DNA from 3 places in the Pantoea sp. App145 genome. Region 3 is predicted to be linked to each of the others. Evidence: predicted binding sites of a transcription regulator. Region 3 holds the regulator's gene; each other region holds the start of a gene.

Region 1 (7,509 bases), 290 kb from region 3:
CCGCCAGCTGAAAATGTTGCCAGACCACTTCCACCAGGCGCATCGCTTCAGCATCCGGGCATTGCGTACCGCGGTGCTGATAAACGCTGTCGAGACGGGCAAACAGCTGGCTGTTCAGCGTGATTTCATCGTTCAGCGCCGTCAGCTGCGGAGTGATGATTTCATCCACTTCCTGCAGCAGTTCGCTGGTATTGGCGGAGGTCATGGCACCAAATACCAGATTAACCCGGCTCAGCAGTTGCCCGCTGCGCTCCAGTGCTTCATAGGTGTTTTCAAAGGTGGCAGGTTCCGGATTGCTGGCGATCGCCGCGACCTGCTGGCGTTTCTCTGCAATACCGGCTTCCAGCGCCGGGAGAAAGTCTGCTTCCTGAATAAGGTCAAACGGTGGGGTCTGGTACGGCAAGGTGCTGGCGGTGAAAAAAGGATTCGTTCTTGAATTCATTATCGCTCCTGATCATCAGCAACGCCGGAACAGGGTCCGGCGGGATGTCTCTATCCTGGCAGTTTCGCGTCGTCTCAACAACTCATCGTCTGACGCTGATAAACACTAATGATCTCTCCTGCCACCGCCACGGCAATTTCTGCTGGCAGCTTGCCCTTCACATCCGGTAAGCCGATCGGGCAACGCAGGCGGGCCAGGGTATCCGCTGCGATCCCTTTCCCCTCCAGCCGATAGCGAAAACGCTGCGCTTTGGTTTCCGAACCAATCACCCCGGCATAACAGAAATCGCCACGACGCAATATGGCTTCGCTCAGCGCCAGGTCGAGCGGATGATGATGGGTCATCACCACGAAATAGCTGCCCGGCCGCGCTTCGGCTACACCGTCCACCGGCTCCTCCAGCTGCCGCACCGAGACGCCATCCGGCACTGTGCGGAACTGCGCTGCACGGCTATCAATCCAGGTTATGTGACAGGGTAACGTTGCCAGCAACTGTACCAGTGCCTGGCCGACATGCCCGGCACCGTATACCTGAATTTCTGGCTGCTGCTGCATCAGCGGCTCAAATAAAATCGTTGCCATGCCGCCACAACACTGCCCCAGCCGCGCACCCAGCGCAAATTCCTCGCTATGCGGCGTAGCACGCTGCTGTTGCAGCATCTCCCGTGCCTGGGCGAGGCATTGATATTCCAGATGACCGCCGCCAATGGTGAGAAAGCTGTCGCTGGCGGTGACCACCATTTTGCTGCCGCTGTCACGCGGCACCGAACCTCGCTCGCTGAGCACGGTCACCAGCACACAACTCTGCCGTTTTTCCCGCAGGCTATGCAGCACACTAATCCAGTCGTGGTAGATCATCATCCGCTCCAGAGAGGCGCTGGACGCCCCAGAAAACCCGTTCCGGTGTGGCAGGCGCATCCAGCAGTGGATGCTGACGATAATCCGCCACGCTGGCGATCGCATCCTGCAACGCGCACCACACGGCAATCCCCAGCATAAACGGCGGTTCGCCGACGGCTTTGGAGTGGAACACCGTCTGCTGTGGATTTTTGCGATTCTCCACCAGGGTGACGCGCAGATCCGCCGGGACATCGCTGATAGCCGGGATTTTGTAGCTGGCCGGTCCATCAGTCAGCAGTTTGCCCTGATCGTTCCACACCAGTTCCTCACAGGTCAGCCAGCCCATGCCCTGCACAAATCCCCCTTCCACCTGGCCGATATCAATCGCCGGATTCAGGGAGGCGCCCACGTCATGCAGGATATCGGCACGCAACAGGCGGTACTCGCCGGTGAAGGTATCCACCAGCACTTCGCAGCAGGCCGCGCCATAGGCGAAGTAGTAAAACGGCGTGCCGCGCCCGGCGTTGCGGTCGTAATGAATGCCCGGTACGCGATAGTAGCCGGTGGCAGAAAGCGGCACCTGATTCAGCCATGCCTGCTGGCAGACCTGGGCGAAGGTAAAATGCTGCTCTCCGACCCGGACGATGCCGTTGCTGAAATTCACCCGCTCCGGTCCGCACTGATGCAGTTTGCACAGCATTTCAGTTAAGCGATCGCGCAACGTCTGCGCCGCATCCTGGGCGGCTTTGCCGTTCAGATCGGCCCCACTGGAGGCGGCCGTCGGTGAGGTGTTGGGCACTTTACCGGTATCGGTGGCGGTGATCTGGATTTGGCTAATGTCGATTTGCAGCACTTCAGCGACGATCTGCGCCACTTTGGTATTCAGTCCCTGGCCCATTTCGGTGCCACCATGGTTCAACTGCACCGTGCCGTCGGTGTAAATCAAAATCAACGCCCCGGCCTGATTGAGGAAGCTGGAGGTGAATGAGATGCCAAATTTAACTGGCGTCAGCGCCAGACCGCGTTTCATCACCCGATTGGCCGCATTGAACGCCTGAATTTCGCTGCGCCTCGCCGCGTAGTCGCTACTGTTTTCCAGCTGCGCGGTGATCTCATCCAGCAGATTATCTTCCACCTGCTGGTGATAATGGGTGACGTTGCGATCCTGCTTACCGTAGTAGTTACGTTTGCGCAGTTCCAGTGGGTCGAGCTGCAACTCACGCGCGATGTGGTCCATGATTTGCTCAATCGCCACCATGCCCTGCGGACCACCGAAGCCACGATAGGCGGTATTTGACGCGATGTTGGTACGGCAGCGGTAACCAGTAATCAGCGCATCGCCGAGGTAATAAGCATTATCGGCATGGAACATGGCTCGATCGACTATCGATCCACTAAGATCGAGCGAATATCCACAATTTCCTGCCAGATCGATCTTCACCCCGCAGAAACGTCCTTCATCATCGAAACCGACGTCGTAACGCACATAAAAGGGATGACGCTTGCCGGTGATACGCATGTCATCACGTCGGGCGAGACGCATTTTCGCTGCCCGCCGGGTCTGGCGCGCGGCAATCGCGCACAGGCAGGCCACCCCTGCTGCCTGCGTTTCTTTACCGCCAAATCCCCCACCCATGCGGCGCATATCGATGGTGACATTGTTCATGCTGATCCCCATCACTTCTGCCACCAGCTTCTGCACTTCGGTGGGGTTTTGTGTGGAGGAGAACACCTGTAAATTGGCATCCTCACCGGGGATCACCAGTGCCGTCTGGGTTTCGAGATAAAAATGTTCCTGGCCACCGATATGAAAACTGCCCTGAATACGGTGTGGCGCGCGCGCCAATGCAGCATCGGCGTCACCGCGCTGATGGACATGAGGTTGCTGAACAAAATATCCCTGCTCCAGCGCCTCGCACACATCCAGAATCGCCGGTAACGGTTCATATTCGACGATAGCCGCCGCCACTCCGGCGCGTGCCGCTTCCGGGGACTCGGCGGCGACGGCAATCACCACCTGACCGAGGTACTCGACTTTATCCTGCGCCAGCAGCGGATCACCGGGTTCCAGCGGACCAACATCGTTGATCCCCGGCACATCACGCCAGGTCAAAACACTGACCACGCCTGGCACTGCGTAGCAGGGCAGCACATCGAGCCGGGTGATACGTGCATGGGCATGCGGGCTGAGTAACGGGCACAGATGCAGCAAACCGGGCAGTTCCGGTTTATCGTCGATATATATTGCTTCGCCGGAAACGTATTTATCGGCGCTCTCGTGCTTACGGCTGCGACCGACGCCCGTCTGGATCCCGGCGTCAAACTGCGTCTTTAACAGGGTTTCATTCAATTGCGGGCGGTTATGAGACATAGCGCGTTACCTCGGCAATGGTCAGTTCACCACTGGCCTGCGCGTAGTAGCGCCGCAACAGATTACGCGCTACTTGCAGGCGATAAGCCGCGCTGGCGCGGAAGTCGCTCAGTGGCTGAAAATCATGGCTCAGGGCAGCGCAGGCAGTTTCAATGGTGGCCAGATTAAAAGGCGCACCGGCGAGCGTAGCCTCAGCATGTAATGCACGTTTGGGTGTGGCTGCCATGCCACCAAAGGCCATACGCACACGCTGCACCGTACCGTTTTCCAGTTGGATATTGATGGCGGCAAAGATGGCGGAAATATCGTCATCCAGGCGTTTTGACACTTTCCAGGCAACAAAATCAGGTGACACTGTCACACGGGGGATGATGATGGCGCGGATAAACTCGCCCGGTTGTAACACCGTCTGGCGATAACCGGTGAAAAACTGTTCAAGCTCCACTTCACGACAATGCCCCCCCTGCTGTAATTCCAGCCGGGCGCTAAGCGCCAGCAGCATTGGCGCGGCATCGCCAATCGGTGAGGCATTACCGATATTGCCACCGAGCGTCCCCTGATTGCGGATTTGCAGTGAAGCGAAACGCTCCAGCATGGCACTGAATGCCGGAATGCGCGACGCCAAAAACTGATAACAATGATGCAGTGATGCCCCCGCGCCGAGACGCCAGCTTTCATCATCCTCAAGACAGGTCTTCAGCTCCGCTACCTGCTCCAGCGCGATTAACAGCGGGATACGCTGATACTGCTGGGTGATTTGTAAGCTGAGATCGGTGCCACCCGCCAGCAAACGCGCTTGCGGATGCTGCTGATACAACGCCGCCAGTTGCTCCACCGTTTTAGGGACAAAACACCGGCTACCATTGGCGTCCAGCACCTGCACTTCATTGCTGACCAACGCCTGTAAGCGCTGCACCAGACTGGCCTCGCTCTGGCTGAAGTTATCACTGGCTGGCTGTGCGCAGGCCTGCTGCGCCGCATCCATTATCGGACGGTAACCGGTGCAACGGCACAGATTCCCCGCCAGAGCCTGCTCTGCCTGATGCCGATCCCAGCCGTTACTGTTTTTCTGTAAGGTAAATAACGACATGACAAATCCCGGCGTGCAGTAGCCGCATTGTGAGCCGTGACAATCAACCATCGCCTGCTGCACCGGGTGCAGATCGTTCCCCTGGCGCAGGTCTTCCACGGTGATCAACTGTTTTCCCTGCAAGCTGCTGACCAGCGTCAGGCAGCTGTTTACCGTTTCATAGTGCATACGACCATCCACTACCTTGCCCAGCGTCACGGTACAGGCACCACAGTCGCCTGAGGCGCAGCCTTCTTTGGTGCCACGTCGTTGCTGGTGATTACGCAGATAATTCAGCACGGTGAGATTGGGATCGAGGGCATGCTCGGTCACCAGACGGTTATTAAGCAGAAACTGAATCATGCAGCTTTCACCCCGCTGTCACGTTGCCAGACGGGCTGACCATTAACCCAGGTCTGGGCGATGTTGCGATCGTCACCCAGCGTCATCAGCACAAACAGTTTTTCCCAGATATCTTTGCTGTTGGCATAGCGCAGTTGCTGTAAAGCTGATACTGCCGGGTCAAGTACCACGAAATCCGCCTCTTTACCGGGATTGAAATTGCCGATGGCATGATCAAGATCGAGCGCATGCGCCCCACCCAGCGTTGCGTGGTAGAAGGCTTCACAGGCGCTGAGTTTGTAGCGTTGCAGCTGGCCAACTTTATAGGCTTCGCCCAGCGTCTGGAGCAGATTGAAGGTGGTACCAGCACCGACATCAGTGCCAATCCCCATACGCACCCCCTGTTGCCAGCAGCGTTTGATGTTAAATAATCCGCTGCCGAGAAACAGGTTGGAGGTTGGACAAAAGGCTATCGACGAATCGGTGTCGTGCAGGCACTGCCATTCATGGTCTTCCAGATGCAGGCAGTGGGCAAACACGCTGCGTTTCCCGGTGAGCTGGTGCTGGTGATAGACATCAAGATAGCCTTCGTGCTCCGGGAATAACTCTTTCACCCAGGCAATTTCCTGCGGATTTTCGCTCAGGTGGGTATGCAGCCAGGTATCGGGAAATTCCGCACGCAGCTGGCTCACTTTTTCCAGCAACTGAGGCGATGATGTAGGGGCAAAACGCGGTGTCAGCGCATAACTTAACCGCCCGCGATTGTGCCAGCGCTTAATCAGGTCACGGGTTTGCAGGTAGCTGGCTTGCGGCGTTTCCGTCAGATAAGCCGGCGCGTTGCGATCCATCATCACTTTTCCAGCGATCAGGCGCATATTGAGTTGCTCCGCAGCGCTAAATAAGGCATCGACCGATTGTGGATGCACCGTTCCGAACACCAGCGCGGTAGTGGTGCCATTCGCCAGCAGCTGGTGTAGAAAAAATGCCGACATCTGCGCGGCGTGGTCGGGGCAGTGATATTGGCTTTCTACCGGAAAGGTGTATTGATTCAGCCATTCCAGCAACTGCTCACCAAATGCGCCGATCATCTCGGTCTGTGGATAATGGATATGGGTGTCGATAAAACCCGGCACGATCAGTTTGCCACGCAGGTCGGTCAGGTTGGCGAGATTGATATGTGTCTGCGCAGTTTCCCAACTTTCCAGGCTGACGACTTTGCCGTCGCGCAGTGTCAGTACCCCATCTTCGAGGTAACGAGCCTGATCGGCTATGGTGTCAGGCTGACTAGCCAGGGCGGTAAAGTCAAAAAAGCTGGCCCGCAGTGTGGTTTCGGATGCAAAAGGCATAAAATGTTCCTTAATTGAGAAAGCACCCGGCTTTCTCTTTGTTATGGCAGGTGACGGCCTTTTATGCAGATTGCAAACAACATGCCAACGCAGATTTGTTATTTTTATTCTAATTTACAATGAGTTGCGTTTATTTTCGTGTTTTTGTGTTGCGAACCCCAGGCAACCGAATGCGCAACCGGTTGCCTGGGGTCGCAATCGGTTGCGATTTAACAACTGGCCTTTTTGGTGCGATTGGTGTGAGAGTGACGTGTGTCATCGTGGTGCAGGCCTGCGCCATCATTGTGCATGATAAATTCAGTCACCACTCTTCATGGGCAGAAAATCAGGGTTAATGCTAAGGTGTGGTCTGGAACCTGAAATTGTTTAAGGAACAGTGAGATGATTATTTTTGTTACCGGCGCGACCGCCGGTTTTGGTCAAAGTATCACCCGCCGCTTCATTGCTACCGGTCATAAAGTGATCGCCAGCGGACGCCGCGCTGAACGCCTGCAGGCACTGAAAGACGAGCAGGGCGACAATCTGTATACCGTTCAGCTGGACGTGCGTAACCGCGCGGCCATCGAGGAGGCTATCGCCGCCCTGCCTGCCGAATGGCGCAATATTGATGTGCTGGTTAACAATGCCGGTCTGGCGTTAGGCGTAGAGCCAGCACACAAGGCCAATATTGAAGACTGGGAAAATATGATCGACACCAATAACAAAGGTTTGGTGTATATGACGCGCGCGTTGCTGCCAGCCATGGTGGAACGCAACGTCGGTCATATTATCAATATCGGCTCAATTGCCGGTAGCTGGCCGTACTTAGGGGGCAACGTTTATGGTGCGACCAAAGCCTTCGTGCGTCAGTTCAGCCTGAATCTGCGTACCGATTTGCACGGCACCGCGCTGCGTGTGACGGATATCGAACCAGGTCTGGTAGGCGGTACCGAGTTTTCCAATGTCCGTTTTAAAGGCGACGATGGCAAAGCGGATAAAGTGTATGAAGGCACCACCGCACTGACAGCCGAAGATGTCACCGAAGCGGTGTATTGGGTCGCGACGCTGCCGAAGCACGTCAATATCAATACGCTGGAGATGATGCCGGTGACACAAACACT
Region 2 (7,509 bases), 1.3 Mb from region 3:
CCGTGTTCCTCGTCGCCATTCTCCAGCGCCTGACGATGAGTGTGCAGGCCGGGATACTTCGGCAGCAGGGAGGGATGGATGTTGACCAGACGATCGTGGTAATGCGCAACAAACGCCTGGCTGAGAATACGCATGTAGCCCGCCAGCACCACCAGATCCGGAGCGTAAGCATCAATCTCCTGCATCAGCTGGCGATCGAAGGCGTCACGGTCGGCAAATTCACTGGCGGCCAGCGTATGGGTCGCGACACCCGCTTCCTGCGCGCGCGTTAAACCCATGGCCGAGGCTTTATTACTGAAAACGGCAGCCACGCTGCCGTTAATCCGCCCGCTTGCGCAGGCGTCGAGGATGGACTGAAGATTGCTCCCGTTACCGGAAATCAGTACAACCAGTTTCTTCATGGGTTGATGACCACACGCTCTTCGGCAGCAGAAGCTTTGATCACACCGATTTTCCATGCCTGCTCGCCTGCGTCGGTCATCAGCTGAATCGCTTTGTCGGCTTCTGCCGCGCTCAGCGCAATCACCATACCCACGCCGCAGTTAAAGGTGCGGTACATTTCATGACGGCTAACGTTACCTGCCTGCTGCAGCCAGCCGAACACCGCTGGCCACTGCCAGCTGCTCTCTTCCAGCACCGCCTGGGTGTTGTCCGGCAGTACGCGCGGAATGTTTTCCCAGAAGCCGCCACCGGTGAGGTGCGCAATCGCGTGCACATCAACCTGTTCGATCAGGCTGAGGATGTTTTTCACGTAGATACGGGTCGGGGCCAGCAGATGATCGGCCAGCGATTTACCTTCCAGCTGTTTGCTTTCCGGATCGGTCTGGCTCACCTGGAGGATTTTACGCACCAGCGAATAACCGTTGGAGTGCGGACCGCTGGAACCCAGCGCAATCAGTACATCGCCATCCTGCACTTTCGAGCCGTCGATGATTTCTGATTTTTCCACCACGCCAACGCAGAAACCGGCCACGTCGTAATCTTCGCCATGGTACATGCCTGGCATTTCAGCGGTTTCACCGCCGACCAGCGCACAACCCGATTGCAGACAACCTTCTGCGATACCGGTGATGACCGATGAAGCGGTATCTACATCCAGCTTGCCGGTTGCATAGTAGTCGAGGAAGAACAGCGGCTCAGCGCCTTGTACCACCAGGTCATTCACGCACATCGCCACCAGATCGATACCGATGCTGTCATGGCGCTTCAGATCCATCGCCAGACGCAGCTTGGTGCCGACGCCGTCGGTGCCGGAAACCAGCACTGGCTCGCGGTATTTCTGCGGCAGCGCACAAAGCGCGCCAAAGCCACCCAGTCCACCCATCACTTCCGGGCGGCGGGTCTTTTTCACTACGCCTTTGATACGGTCAACCAGAGCGTTACCAGCGTCAATATCTACACCGGCGTCTTTGTAGCTGAGAGAGGTCTTGTCGGTCACTGCGGAATCCCCACGCGAGTTGCGGTTGGTGGTTAAAATAAAGCGGCGTAATTCTACCAGCGCAGGCAAACGTTTGCGAGTCCCATCTCACGCCGCCTTTGCACAGTACCGCTTTTTCGCTAATCCTTAATCCCGGAGGGAGCAGGGCGTTGTCTTGACCAATGACATATGGCGTCGCGGAAAAAAGGCGGTATAATCCGGCGATTTTTTTTCGCTCAACACAATTCCGGGAGAACACTCATGAAGATCGTGGAAGTCAAACACCCGCTGGTCAAACATAAACTGGGCCTGATGCGTGAGCATGATGTCAGCACCAAGCGATTCCGCGAACTGGCCTCGGAAGTGGGTAGCCTGTTGACCTATGAAGCCACTGCCGACCTGGCAACCGAACGCGTTACCATCGAAGGCTGGAATGGCCCGGTAGAAATCGAACAAATCAAAGGCAAAAAAATTACCGTGGTGCCAATTCTGCGCGCCGGTCTGGGCATGATGGAAGGGGTGCTGGAGCACGTACCAAGCGCGCGTATCAGCGTGGTGGGTGTCTATCGTGATGAAGAAACCCTCGAGCCGGTGCCGTACTTCCAGAAACTGGTTTCCAACATTGAAGAACGCATGGCGCTGGTGGTTGACCCGATGCTGGCGACCGGTGGATCAATGATCGCCACCATCGACCTGCTGAAAAAAGCCGGTTGTAACAGCATCAAGGTGCTGGTGCTGGTAGCGGCACCGGAAGGGATTGCCGCGCTGGAAAAAGCGCACCCGGATGTGGAACTGTACACCGCGTCTATTGATAAAGGCCTGAACGAGAAGGGCTACATTATTCCTGGTCTCGGCGATGCCGGTGACAAGATTTTCGGAACCAAATAAATAAAGCAGCCGGCCAGAGAGTCGGCTTTTTTTTGGCAAAAAAGCACCACACAACTCAAGGGGATAACTGAATGACTCGTCGCGCCATCGGCGTTAACGAACGACCGCCGCTACTCAAAACCATTCCACTCAGCCTGCAACATCTGTTTGCTATGTTTGGTGCAACGGTGCTGGTGCCGATTTTGTTCCACATCAACCCGGCCACGGTGTTGCTGTTTAACGGTGTCGGTACGCTGTTGTACCTGTTTATCTGTAAAGGCAAAATTCCGGCCTATCTCGGCTCCAGCTTTGCTTTTATTTCACCGGTGTTGCTGCTGCTGCCGCTGGGCTATGAAGTGGCGCTGGGGGGCTTTATCCTCTGCGGCTTCCTGTTCTGTGTGGTGGCGCTGATAGTGAAAAAAGCCGGTACCGGCTGGTTGGACGTGATGTTCCCACCAGCAGCGATGGGCGCAATTGTTGCGGTTATCGGCCTGGAACTGGCAGGCGTGGCGGCCAATATGGCCGGACTGCTGCCCGCTGAGGGTACCTCACCGGATGGCACCACCGTGTTTATCTCGATGGTCACGCTCGGCGTTACCGTTTTCGGTTCGGTACTGTTCCGGGGGTTCTTCGCCATCATCCCGATTCTGATTGGCGTGCTGGTGGGCTACGCGCTCTCTTCATTTATGGGGATCGTCAACTGGTCTTCGGTGGTGAATGCGTCCTGGTTCGCGTTGCCAACCTTCTACACGCCACGCTTCGAGTGGGCAGCGATGCTGACCATTCTGCCTGCGGCGCTGGTGGTGATTGCCGAGCACGTTGGTCACCTGGTGGTGACGGCGAATATCGTCAAAAAAGATCTGATCCGCGATCCGGGCCTGCATCGCTCGATGTTTGCTAATGGTCTCTCTACCATGATCTCCGGTTTCTTCGGTTCGACGCCTAACACTACCTACGGTGAAAACATTGGCGTGATGGCGATTACCCGTGTCTACAGTACCTGGGTGATCGGCGGCGCGGCGATCCTGGCGATTCTGCTGTCCTGCGTCGGTAAACTGGCGGCGGCGATTCAGGCGATCCCGGTGCCGGTGATGGGCGGTGTCTCTTTGCTGCTGTACGGGGTGATCGGTGCCTCCGGTATCCGTGTGTTGATTGAATCCAAAGTGGATTACAACAAAGCACAGAACCTGATCCTTACCTCGGTGATCCTGATCATCGGTGTCAGTGGCGCGAAAGTCCATATCGGTGCTGCCGAGCTGAAAGGTATGGCGCTGGCGACCATCGTCGGTGTGGCCCTCAGCCTGATCTTCCGCGTAATCAGCCTGTTACGCCCGGAAGAAGTGGTACTGGACGCTGAAGAACAACGCGAATCCTAAGCGTCTTTGCCGGGCAGGGAAGCCCGGTTCATCTCTGGCAAGGATCATGATAAACTTGCCCGGTTTTCTGCCCGTTCATACCCTGAGGTGCTTCTGAACACGCCGGCACAGCTTTCACTGCCACTTTACTTACCTGATGACGAAACCTTTGCCAGCTTCTGGCCAGGGGAAAATCCGTCCCTCCTCGCTGCGCTTCAAGGCGCGCTGGTGCAGCAACACGGCAGCTATCTCTATTTCTGGTCACGCGAAGGCGGTGGGCGCAGCCATCTGCTGCATGCGGCCTGCGCGGAAATGTCGGCGCGTGGTGAGGCGGTGGGCTACGTCCCGCTGGATAAACGTACCTGGTTTGTTCCCGATGTGCTGGAAGGCATGGAGCATCTGGCGTTGGTGTGTATCGACAATATTGAATGTATCGCCGGGGATGCCGAATGGGAAATGGCGATCTTTGATCTCTACAACCGCATTCTGGAAATCGGTAAAACCCGTCTGTTGATCACCGGCGATCGTCCGCCGCGTCAGCTTAACCTCGGATTGCCGGACCTGGCGTCCCGTCTCGACTGGGGCCAAATCTACCGCTTACAGCCGCTGTCGGATGACGACAAATTGCAGGCGATGCAGTTGCGTGCCGGGATCCGCGGATTTGAATTGCCGGAGGACGTCGGGCGCTTCCTGCTGAAACGCCTCGACCGTGAAATGCGTACCCTGTTCGATACACTCGACAGACTGGATCGTGCCTCGATCAGCGCACAACGCAAACTCACCATTCCCTTTGTTAAAGAAGCGCTGGGGCTTTAAACAATCTCCAGCACCGCTTCCGGCGGGCGACCGAGACGCGCCTGCTCACCGTTAATCACAATCGGCCTTTCAATCAATTTCGGGTTTGCTGCCAGCGCCTGTAGCAGCTGATCTTCTGTCAGTTCCGGGTTGGCTAATTCCAGCGATTTATACAAATCTTCTTTGCGGCGCATCAGTTCACGCGCGCTGCTCATCCCAAGTTGTTTCAGCAACGTTTTCAGCGTGGCTACGTCGGGTGGGGTCTCCAGATACAGCACCACCTCCGGCTGTACGCCCTGCTGTTGCAGCAGCGCGAGGGTTTCGCGGCTCTTGCTGCAACGCGGATTATGATAAATGGTCACCATGATTAAGATCCTTTTTGATACTGACGGAAGCGTTTTTGCAGCTCACGGAATTGGTCGATGCGCGCATCATAACGCGCCTGTTTCAGGCTGCCGATCGGCACCTGGGCGCTGGCGCTACTGAGTGCCCGGATGGCCTGATCCATCTGACCATTCAACGCCAGGCCTTCTGCGCGTGCCGAGAGTTCCTCATCCTGCAAACCCTGGGCGGCGGAAGCCTGCGCCAGCAGATCCCAGCCATTAGGATCGTCCGGGTGCGACCAGGTGTAGCGATTGAGGATGCGGCTGGCATTGGCGGGTTGTTTGGCTTCAACGTAGGCGTTCGCCAGGTTGAGCTGAATCACCGCATTGCTGTTGCTGCCTTTGGCGCTGCTGAGCATGTTGATAGCTTGCTGGGGTTGATTCAGACCGATATCAATGTCGGACATGATATCGAGAAACCAGACGTTATCCGGTTGTTTAGCCAGCATCGGCGCAATGATTTTCTTCGCGTTTTCAAAGCTTTTGGCCTGCAAAAACTGCACCGCTTTGCCGTACTGCGATGCCTGTTGTTCACGGCTGTTGCCTTTGGCGTATTGATTCAGCAGCTCATCGGTCAGCTGATTCTGGCCGGTGGAATACATGCCGAGAGAACGGACTTTCGCCATATAGAAATCCTGTGAGGACTGCACCACTACCGGACGCATCTGGTTCGCGCGGTTGCGCGCATCCGCCAGACGGCTGTCAGGCAGGGGGTGAGTCAGCAGGATTTCCGGGGGCTTAGACGAGAAGCGGCTTTGATCCGCCAGCTTTTGCAGGAAAGCAGGCATCGCCTGGGGATCAAACCCGGCGCGTTGCAACACCTGAATACCAATGCGGTCCGCTTCCTGTTCATTGCTTTGGGTAAAGCTGATCATCCCCTGCTGCGTCCCGGCGAGGGTGCCCATCAGCCCGGCCATCCCCGCCTGCGGGTTAGCAATCGCCAGCAAAATCGAACCGAGCGCACCGACCCAGGTCAGCGGCGCATTCTTCTTCTGTTCTTCCATTGCGCGTGCCAGATGGCGCTGGGTGACGTGGGAGATTTCGTGCGCCATCACCGATGCCAGCTGGCTTTCGTTATCGGTGAAGCGGAAAAGCGCCGAGTGCAGCACCACGTTGCCACCAAAGAAGGCGAAGGCGTTCAGCTCATCATTCTGGATCAGATAAAAATGAAACGGTGTGCGCACCGAGTCGGCATGCGCGACCAGGCGCTGTCCGAGTTGGTTGATATATTGATTCAGCAAGGGATCGTTGATCAGCGGGGCGCTGGCACGTAACTGCCGCACATAGAAATCACCGATCTGCAATTCCTGATTAATCGACAGCGTTGCGCCCGCCGTGGTGCCCATATCGGGCAGAGAATCGCTCACGTCGGCGCGGGCACTCAGCGCGGGTGTGAGCAGCAGCGCAGGAATAAGGGCCGCCAGCACTGATTTCTTCAACCGGTTAAACATGCCTTGATCCTGTAACGAGTGACCTGAAATTGGACAGGTAAGTGGTGCAAATGTTCTGCGATGCTGTTCCGTAGCGGTGCGATTTATCGCGCTGTTTTTGAAAAAACGCGCGATAAATCGCACCGCTACGGACAGGGTTTTTATCTTAACCAGACTTATCGTACAAGCAAGCGCAGGCACGAAATGAGATAAATGCAAAATGTTGCTGACGCATGGCGAAAAAAGTAGCAAAAATTTGAATAAGACAAATGCGCCATTTACAGCAGTGTTGCGCCTGGCTAAGCGTAAATTCAGGTAAAATTACTCAAAATTATTGAATCTGGCATGAATCTTTCCAGGTTTACTCTGAAAAGTAGGGCAAAGAATGTGCGGATGGCCTGATTTATCCATCGACATTATTAATCATGACGCAAAAGGTTAAGCAGGGAACTGTATAAAAGGATGGTCATATTTCCCATCATTGATAGTCATGACAATCGGTTTCCCCGGCAAAACTTCCGTCCAGCCATTTTTCAACCTGCCGTCTTTCCTTCATCAGCGTTGCTATTCAATGAGTCGCGCTAATTATTTTTCCTGCAATGAAACCGCGCACAGCCGCGAAAACCGGCGGCTTTAGGCGTTGTCCTGGTGTGGTATAGATAAAGCACATTGTTCAAACGGACTGCGACTACCTGCCGGAGAGTGCCTATGCGTTCTGTTGTCTCCTATGCCCTGATTGCGATCGTCGGTGGTTTTGTTGGTGCCGTTGCCAGTAAAAGTGATGACCTCTATCAGCGTGTCGTTAACCACTTTTCATCGCCACCGAGCGATCCGGAAGGGTTCTGGAGCACGCCGGGCATTAATGGCTACGGCAAAATCCATTACGAACCCGATGCGGCCTTTAAGCCGGTGGCCGGCCTAAGCAACAAGATCGTGTTTCAACTCACCAAAAACGAAGGTGATATCGCCCGGCCAAACCTTGGGCTGGAACGTGTGGCCAGGGTGGTGAATCTGTATATCGCCTCGGGTGTCCCGGCGGAGCAACTGCACTTTGTGGTGTCAGTCACCGGTGATGCGACCCCGGCGATGCTGGATAACGCGCATTTCAAACAATTTTATGGCACCGATAACCCCAATCTGCCGTTGATTGCAGAGCTGAATAAGCAAGGGGTGAAGGTGTCGGTATGCGATCAGTCGGTGGCGTTTCATCATTACCCCAATGACTGGATCGACAAATCGGTGATCCATGCGCTCTCCAGCCC
Region 3 (7,509 bases):
ACCGTTGAAAAAGCGGATAACCTGATTCAGCGTGGCCTGATTGATGCCGTGGCGTTTGGTCGTGATTTTATCGCCAACCCGGATCTGGTGGCTCGCCTGCAACAGGATGCGCCGCTGAATCCGCAGCGTCCGGAAACCTTCTACGGTGGCGGTGCCGAAGGTTATACCGATTACCCGACGTTATAAGAAAGTTTGATTGCCGCACCGGATGTGCGGCAATGCTGTTTCTTCAGAGCGTTAACTCGCTATACTTAGCCTTTGTGCTTGTTAAAAGAGGATGTTATGCGTTTACTTCACACCATGTTACGCGTTGGCGATTTGCAGCGTTCCATCGATTTTTACACACGTGTGCTGGGCATGCGCCTGCTGCGTCAGAGCGAAAACACCGAATATAAGTACACCCTGGCTTTTGTTGGCTATACCGAAGAAAGCGAAGGTGCCGTGATTGAGCTGACCTATAACTGGGGCGTCGAGAGCTATGATCTCGGCAACGCCTACGGACACATTGCACTGGGCGTCGATGATGTTGCGGCCACCTGTGACCGCATCCGCAATGTCGGTGGTAAAGTGACCCGTGAAGCTGGCCCGGTTAAAGGCGGCACCACGGTGATTGCGTTTGTCGAAGATCCGGATGGCTACAAAATCGAACTGATCGAAAACAAACACGCCGGACACGGCATCGGCAACTAAGCCTGCCTGCCAGCCTGGGTATTTACGGGCTGGCGCTCCTCTCTCCTGCTGCACCCTCCCGCAATTTTTGCCATAATGCGCGCTGCCCCATTTATTGCTATGAGATCCTGATGTCTGAATCGAACGACTTAAACGCTCTCCATCAACGCTTTCGCGGTTTTTATCCCGTGGTGATCGACGTCGAAACGGCCGGTTTTAATGCCAAAACCGATGCCCTGCTGGAAATTGCCGCCACCACACTCAAAATGGATGAAGACGGCTGGTTGCATCGCGACGAAACGCTGCATTTTCACGTTGAACCCTTTGAAGGTGCGGTTCTTAACCCGGATGCACTGGCGTTTACCGGGATTGATCCCAGCAACCCGCTCCGTGGCGCGGTGAGCGAATATGAAGCGCTGCATGCAATTTTTAAGATGGTGCGTAAAGGCACAAAGGACAGTCACTGCAATCGCGCGATTATCGTGGCGCATAACGCCACCTTTGATCATGGCTTTCTTATGGCGGCAGCCGAACGTGTCGGTCTGAAGCGCAACCCATTCCATCCCTTTGCCACTTTTGATACCGCAGCGTTAAGCGGCCTGGTGCTAGGTCAGACGGTGCTGGCAAAAGCCTGTAAAGCGGCAGGTATGGATTTCGATAGTACCCAGGCGCATTCTGCCTTGTATGACACTGAACAAACCGCGACGCTGTTTTGCGAACTGGTCAATCGCTGGAAGCGCCTTGGCGGCTGGCCGGTCGCATTCAGTGACGATGTGTCGGAAGACGACGCAGAATGACCAAAAGAAAGGCCGACGATGCGTCGGCCTTTGCAATTATTCTGCTTCTTTATACTTCTCAGCAGTTTCTTTAATCAGCGGTTGCAGCTCACCACGCTGGAACATCTCAACGATGATGTCGCAACCACCGACCAGCTCGCCATCGACCCACAGCTGCGGGAACGTTGGCCAGTTGGCATATTTCGGCAATTCAGCACGGATATCCGGGTTTTGCAGGATATCAACATACGCGAAGCGCTCACCACAGGCAGACAGAGCCTGCACCGCCTGCGCAGAGAAACCGCAGCTTGGCAGTTTCGGCGAACCTTTCATATACAGCAGGATCGGGTTTTCTGCGATCTGGCGCTGAATTTTTTCAACAGTACTCATTTTTGCCTTCCTTAATTCCTCACTTCGTGTTTGTTTATTGTAGCGACTTCACCCCCGCACTGAAAACGGGATTTTGCTTCTCAGCGACCTTAATCGCCATGTTTGTTAAGTTCCAGCGCAACAAATAACATTTTCATATCATTAGCAAGCATGAACCGATTAATAATTGGCAATAATTATGCTGCGTTAACCGGCTGAAATCGCTCATTTTTGCCCCAGATACCATCTGGTAACAGATTAATCGAAAAATGCCTTACCTTTTGGAAAAAAAGTGGATTAGAATCAATTCCGGCGCTGATCATTGATCAGATTTTTCTAACTTGCCGCAGGCTGTTTTATCGCAGACTGCTTAACCTGTAACCGGACTATGCGTTTACTTATTACGCTTTTTATGCTGGCTTTCGCCCAACTGTTTTTTAATGTGGCTTCTGCGTCACCGCATGCGCCCATCAATGCCAGTTTGCATAATGCAGAGAAAAAAAGTGCACGCGAAGATGAGCGCCGTAAACGACGCCCGGTCAAGACCAGCACCAAAAAATCACGCCTTACCAGCAGTGTTCATAAGTTAAGACTGAAGAAACCCACCAAAACCGAAACTGCGCTGCACAAAACTACCCGCAGAAAAACCCTGCTGAAGTCGCCGATCAAAAAATATGGTCATCAGCGCGTGGCGAAAGTCACATCTGAGCAGGATGACGCCAGCGACCTCACCACCATCAGGATGAGCAAATCACACCGGCAGCGCTATCAAAAGGCGCGTGAAACGGCGATGAACAAATTAATGGGTCAGATCGGTAAACCCTACCAGTGGGGTGGTACTTCACCACATACCGGTTTCGATTGCAGTGGTCTGGTGTGGTATGCCTATAAAGACCTGGTGAAATACAAATTCCCACGCACCGCTAACGAAATGTATCACCTGCGTGATGCGGCACCGATTAAACGCGATATGCTGGAGAAAGGAGATTTGGTGTTCTTCCGCATTAACCATCGCGGTACCGCTGACCATGTGGGTGTTTACCTTGGCAACGGCAAGTTTATTCAGTCACCGCGTACCGGTAAAGATATTCAGATTAGCGCATTAGGTGAAGATTACTGGCAGAAGCATTATGTCGGTGCACGCCGCATGATGACGCCAAAAACCATTCGCTAAGCGGTCACCGCGCAATAAAAAGCCGGACACTGAAATTTCAGGTCCGGCTTTTTTATTAATGAAGGATCGCGGTGAAGCTGAACACGATGATCATTAACAGCGCGCCAACGGTAGTACCCAGCGCGAGTTTCAGGTCTGTACTCATCACAACTCCTTAGTCACATTAATTGAAGGGTTAATGTAATTTTCGCACAGCCCCCGGCAAAAATCTCGTGTTATCCGCGTCAGCTTGCTAGAATCGCCGCCTTTCGTTGCGCAACAGATTTTGCGCACGCTGTGTTTGTGGCCTGTTAAAGTGATTTAGACTCAGAGTTAACGCCTTTTTCTTCGCCATTTGCCCCAAAAATTGGGGCGCAAAACCATTAGCAGACGCAAACGTTTAACAATATACTTATCAGTAAGTTGCGATAAGCCCGGGAGTACCATTTTCATGGCAACAATTAAAGATGTGGCGAAACGCGCCGGTGTCTCCACCACCACGGTTTCGCATGTCATCAACAAGACGCGTTTTGTCGCGGAAGAGACGCGTAACGCCGTATGGGAAGCGATCAAAGAACTGCACTACTCGCCCAGCGCCGTGGCGCGTAGCCTGAAGGTCAACCACACCAAAACACTGGGATTGCTCGCCACCTCCAGCGAAGCCCCCTATTTCGCGGAAATCATCGAAGCGGTAGAAAACCACTGTTTCGACCGCGGCTACACGCTGATTCTCGGCAATGCGCATAACGATCTGCAAAAGCAGCGTGCTTATCTCTCGATGATGGCGCAAAAGCGCGTCGACGGTTTATTGGTGATGTGTTCCGAATATCCGGACGACCTGCTCACCATGCTGGAAGAGAACCGCAATATTCCGATGGTGGTGATGGACTGGGGCGAGTCTCGCGGTGATTTCACCGATACCGTGCAGGATAACGCCTTCCAGGGCGGCTATCTTGCGGGACGTTACCTGATTGAACGTGGACATCGCGACATTGGTGCCATCCCCGGCCAGATGGAGCGCAACACTGGCGGCGGTCGTCATGCTGGTTTTATGCAGGCACTGCATGAAGCCGGTATTACCGTTCGTCCGGAATGGATTGTGCAGGGCGACTTCGAACCAGAATCCGGTTATCAGGCGATGCAGCAGATCCTCAACCAGAAACAACGTCCGACGGCGGTGTTTTGTGGCGGCGATATCATGGCGATGGGCGCGATTTGTGCCGCCGATGAAATGGGGCTGCGTGTGCCACAGGATATTTCGGTGATTGGCTATGACAACGTGCGCAACGCCCGGTATTTCACCCCAGCGCTGACGACCGTTCATCAGCCGAAAGCGCAGCTGGGAGAAAAAGCACTGGAAATGCTGCTCGATCGCATCACCAGTAAACGCGAAGAGCCGCAGACCATCGAAGTGCAGCCAACATTGATTGAACGCCGCTCAGTCGCTGACGGCCCGTTCCGCGATTATCGTCGCTAAGCTATCGTTTCGCTCAACCACTCATGGTTGAGCGTTTCAGCATCGCCCAGATAATCCAGCAGCCAGCTTAATGCCGGTGAAGCGCGTTGTTCCGACCAGCTGACGCAGCAGGGACTCTCCGGGAAAGGCGCAGGCAGCGTCAGTTCGGTTAACTCGCCACTATCCAGCAGTCGCCGGGCTAAATGGCCCGGCACCATGCCCACGCACAAACCTGCCCGCAGGCAATCCATCCCGGTTTCCCACTCCGGTACCACCAGACGCCGCTGGTTATCCAGCGTCCAGGTCATACGCCGCGGCAGCGCCCGCGACGTATCCTCCAGCACCAGCGAAGGCCACGTCCGTAAGGTTTCTTCATCCAGCTGGGTACTTTTTGTCAGGGGATGCCCGGGACTGACCACGCAACGCCAGTTCAGCGCGCCCATATCCTGGAAGGCGAAACGCCCACCGACCGGAATGGCTTGGGTGGCCCCAATCGCCACATCGACCCGTCCATCAGCCAGCGCATCCCAGACCCCGTTGAACACTTCATAGCTGATAATCAGCTCCATATCCGGGAAGTGACGGTAGAAATCCTTTACCAGTTGCCGGGTACGCTGCGGTTTAACGATACAGTCAACCGCGATACTCAACTGACCACGCCAGCCGTTAGCCAGTTGCTGGCACTGGCGTCGGGTTGCCAGCATTTTTTTGATAACACTCCGGCCTTCACGCACGAAATGCTCACCCGCTGCCGTCAATACCACCTCCCGGTGCTGCCTTTCAAACAAAGGCACGGCCAGCCAGGTTTCCAGCTGGCGTACCGTATAGCTGATGGCAGAGGGCACGCGATGCAACTCCTGCGCCGCTGCGCTAAAACTGCCGCTGCGAGCCACCGCATCCACCACTTCAAGCGCGTATTCAGACCACATGATTTTGCCTGCAAAATTTTTGATAGCACTTCGCAAATATTAGCGTTTCACAAAGACTGCCGCACCCTTTTACACTCCCCGGCGTTCAATTTGTCTAATGAGAATCACCATGTTGTCATCAAAAGGATTTTTGCCTTACCTTGCTTTGCTAAGCATGCTCGGCTTTCTTGCTACGGATATGTACCTGCCGGCCTTCGGTGCCATGCAGCAGGATTTTGCCACTGCCCCTGGCACCATCAGCGCCAGCCTGAGCCTGTTCCTCGGTGGCTTTGCCTGTGCGCAGGTCTTCTGGGGTCCGTTGTCTGACCGCTTTGGTCGCAAACCCATTCTGCTGGCCGGATTAGTGATCTTCGCGCTGGGCTGTCTCGGCATGTTGTGGGTAACCGATGTGCGACTGATGCTGGCACTGCGTTTTGTCCAGGCGCTGGGTGTATGCGCGGCGGCTGTCAGCTGGCAGGCGCTGGTGGTTGATCGCTATCCACAGGCGCAGGCGAACAAAGTTTTCGCCACCATTATGCCGCTGGTGGCGTTGTCACCGGCGCTGGCCCCGTTGCTGGGAGCCTGGCTGATGGGCCATTTCCACTGGCGTAGCATTTTCCTGCTGCTGACGCTGGTCACGCTGGTGTTGCTGGTCGGTACCCTGCAACTGGCGAATCCTACCCGCACTCAGGCGGCACGCGCACCACAGCCCGGATGGTTGACGTTACTGGCTTCAAAGGTCTACAGCGGCAATGTGCTGATTTATTCTGCCTGCTCCGCCAGCTTTTTCGCCTGGCTGACCGGCTCGCCTTTTATCCTTGCTGATGCCGGGCTTTCACCCGCCGATATTGGTCTGAGTTATGTACCGCAGACCATCGCCTTCCTCGTAGGTGGCTTTGGTTGCCGTGCCCTGTTGAATCGGTTCCAGGGCAAACAACTGCTGCCATGGTTGCTGGTGATTTACAGCCTGAGCATCGTCGGTCTGTTTGCTGTTGCCCAGCTTGCAGCACCTGCGCTCTGGGCGCTGCTGCTGCCGTTCTGCGGCATGGCACTGGCCAATGGTGCGATCTATCCGATCGTGGTCGCCAGCGCACTGCTGCCCTTCCCTCAGGCCACCGGTAAAGCGGCATCCTTACAAAATCTGCTGCAACTGGGATTGTGCTTTATCGCCAGCCTGCTGGTTTCCGCTGGCTTACAACAGGCATTGCACAGTACCAGCCTGGTCATGCTCGCTACTGTGGCGCTTGCCTGGGCTGGTTTCGGCTGGCAGCGTGCCGCTGTGGCAAGCGCACAAAGTGATGTTGCTCACAACTCCCGTCCCTGCGAAGATAATCGCTAACGCAACGGCCTTAGTTAGCAAACTAACGATAAGTCGTTGAATATTGACCCACGGAAGCATATACTGCGTGGGTCAGCATTTCTGTAACAAATCAATAACATAATTGTATTAATATTTAGCGACTCTGTCGCTGGGATGGTGTCTGCACGATGTTCTCCCCGGTGTTGTGCCAGACATTTCTATTCAGATTCATACCTCTGTAAAACGTCGGATATCTGGCGCACGGATTTTCCGTGAGTTCTCTCACAAGCCTGGAGAAATTGACTATTCTTTTCTCAGGTTGAAATCGGAAAGGTGATGGAGAAGCTATGAGTTCATCGTGTATAGAAGAAGTGAGCCTTGAAGAAAACCACTGGTTTCGTATCGCCCATGAATTACTGGAACGGGCCGATATTGCCATAAATGGTACTCGCCCCTGGGATATTCAGGTTAAGCATCCGGATTTTTTTAAACGGGTCCTGCAGGAAGGATCGCTGGGCCTCGGTGAAAGTTACATGGACGGCTGGTGGGAATGTGAAAACCTCGACATGTTCTTTCATCGCGTACTGAAACACCATCTGGATCAGCAATTACCGCATCATTTTAAAGACACACTGCGAATCGCTGCAGCGCGTTTGACCAATTTGCAATCGAGAAAACGCGCCTGGATTGTGGGTAAAGAACATTACGATCTCGGCAATGACCTGTTTTCACTGATGCTCGATCCTTTTATGCAGTATTCCTGCGGTTACTGGAAGGATGCGGAAACACTGGAACAGGCACAGCAGGCCAAACTCGATATGATTTGCCGCAAACTGCAACTCGAACCCGGCATGTCATTGCTGGATATTGGTTGTGGC

The links. Region 3 encodes PurR, which represses purine synthesis genes. Its sites were predicted from a motif close to CANGCAAACGTTTGCNTG; they were not measured.
Region 1: guaD (guanine deaminase) is a predicted target of PurR. The motif match lies at 6,581-6,598, and genes of this name have one in related genera.
Region 2: purM (phosphoribosylformylglycinamidine cyclo-ligase) is a predicted target of PurR. The motif match lies at 1,501-1,518, and genes of this name have one in related genera.

What each region holds. Positions count from the first base shown of each region.
Region 1 is NZ_CP133290.1:689,111-696,619, reverse strand. Features, by position in the region: gene dcp (peptidyl-dipeptidase Dcp) at 1-442, opposite strand, end outside; gene xdhC (xanthine dehydrogenase accessory protein XdhC) at 517-1,299, opposite strand; gene xdhB (xanthine dehydrogenase molybdopterin binding subunit) at 1,277-3,652, opposite strand; gene xdhA (xanthine dehydrogenase small subunit) at 3,642-5,084, opposite strand; gene guaD (guanine deaminase) at 5,081-6,409, opposite strand; gene ydfG (bifunctional NADP-dependent 3-hydroxy acid dehydrogenase/3-hydroxypropionate dehydrogenase YdfG) at 6,791-7,509, shown strand, end outside.
Region 2 is NZ_CP133290.1:4,018,166-4,025,674, forward strand. Features, by position in the region: gene purN (phosphoribosylglycinamide formyltransferase) at 1-401, opposite strand, end outside; gene purM (phosphoribosylformylglycinamidine cyclo-ligase) at 398-1,438, opposite strand; gene upp (uracil phosphoribosyltransferase) at 1,679-2,305, shown strand; gene uraA (uracil permease) at 2,377-3,660, shown strand; gene hda (DnaA inactivator Hda) at 3,748-4,455, shown strand; gene arsC (arsenate reductase (glutaredoxin)) at 4,452-4,799, opposite strand; gene RCF31_RS18590 (tetratricopeptide repeat protein) at 4,802-6,268, opposite strand; gene RCF31_RS18595 (DsrE family protein) at 6,956-7,509, shown strand, end outside.
Region 3 is NZ_CP133290.1:977,580-985,088, forward strand. Features, by position in the region: gene RCF31_RS04340 (alkene reductase) at 1-186, shown strand, start outside; gene gloA (lactoylglutathione lyase) at 283-690, shown strand; gene rnt (ribonuclease T) at 801-1,466, shown strand; gene RCF31_RS04355 (Grx4 family monothiol glutaredoxin) at 1,503-1,835, opposite strand; gene RCF31_RS04360 (C40 family peptidase) at 2,203-2,988, shown strand; gene RCF31_RS04365 (YnhF family membrane protein) at 3,044-3,133, opposite strand; gene purR (HTH-type transcriptional repressor PurR) at 3,419-4,444, shown strand; gene punR (DNA-binding transcriptional activator PunR) at 4,441-5,352, opposite strand; gene punC (purine nucleoside transporter PunC) at 5,462-6,670, shown strand; gene cfa (cyclopropane fatty acyl phospholipid synthase) at 6,979-7,509, shown strand, end outside.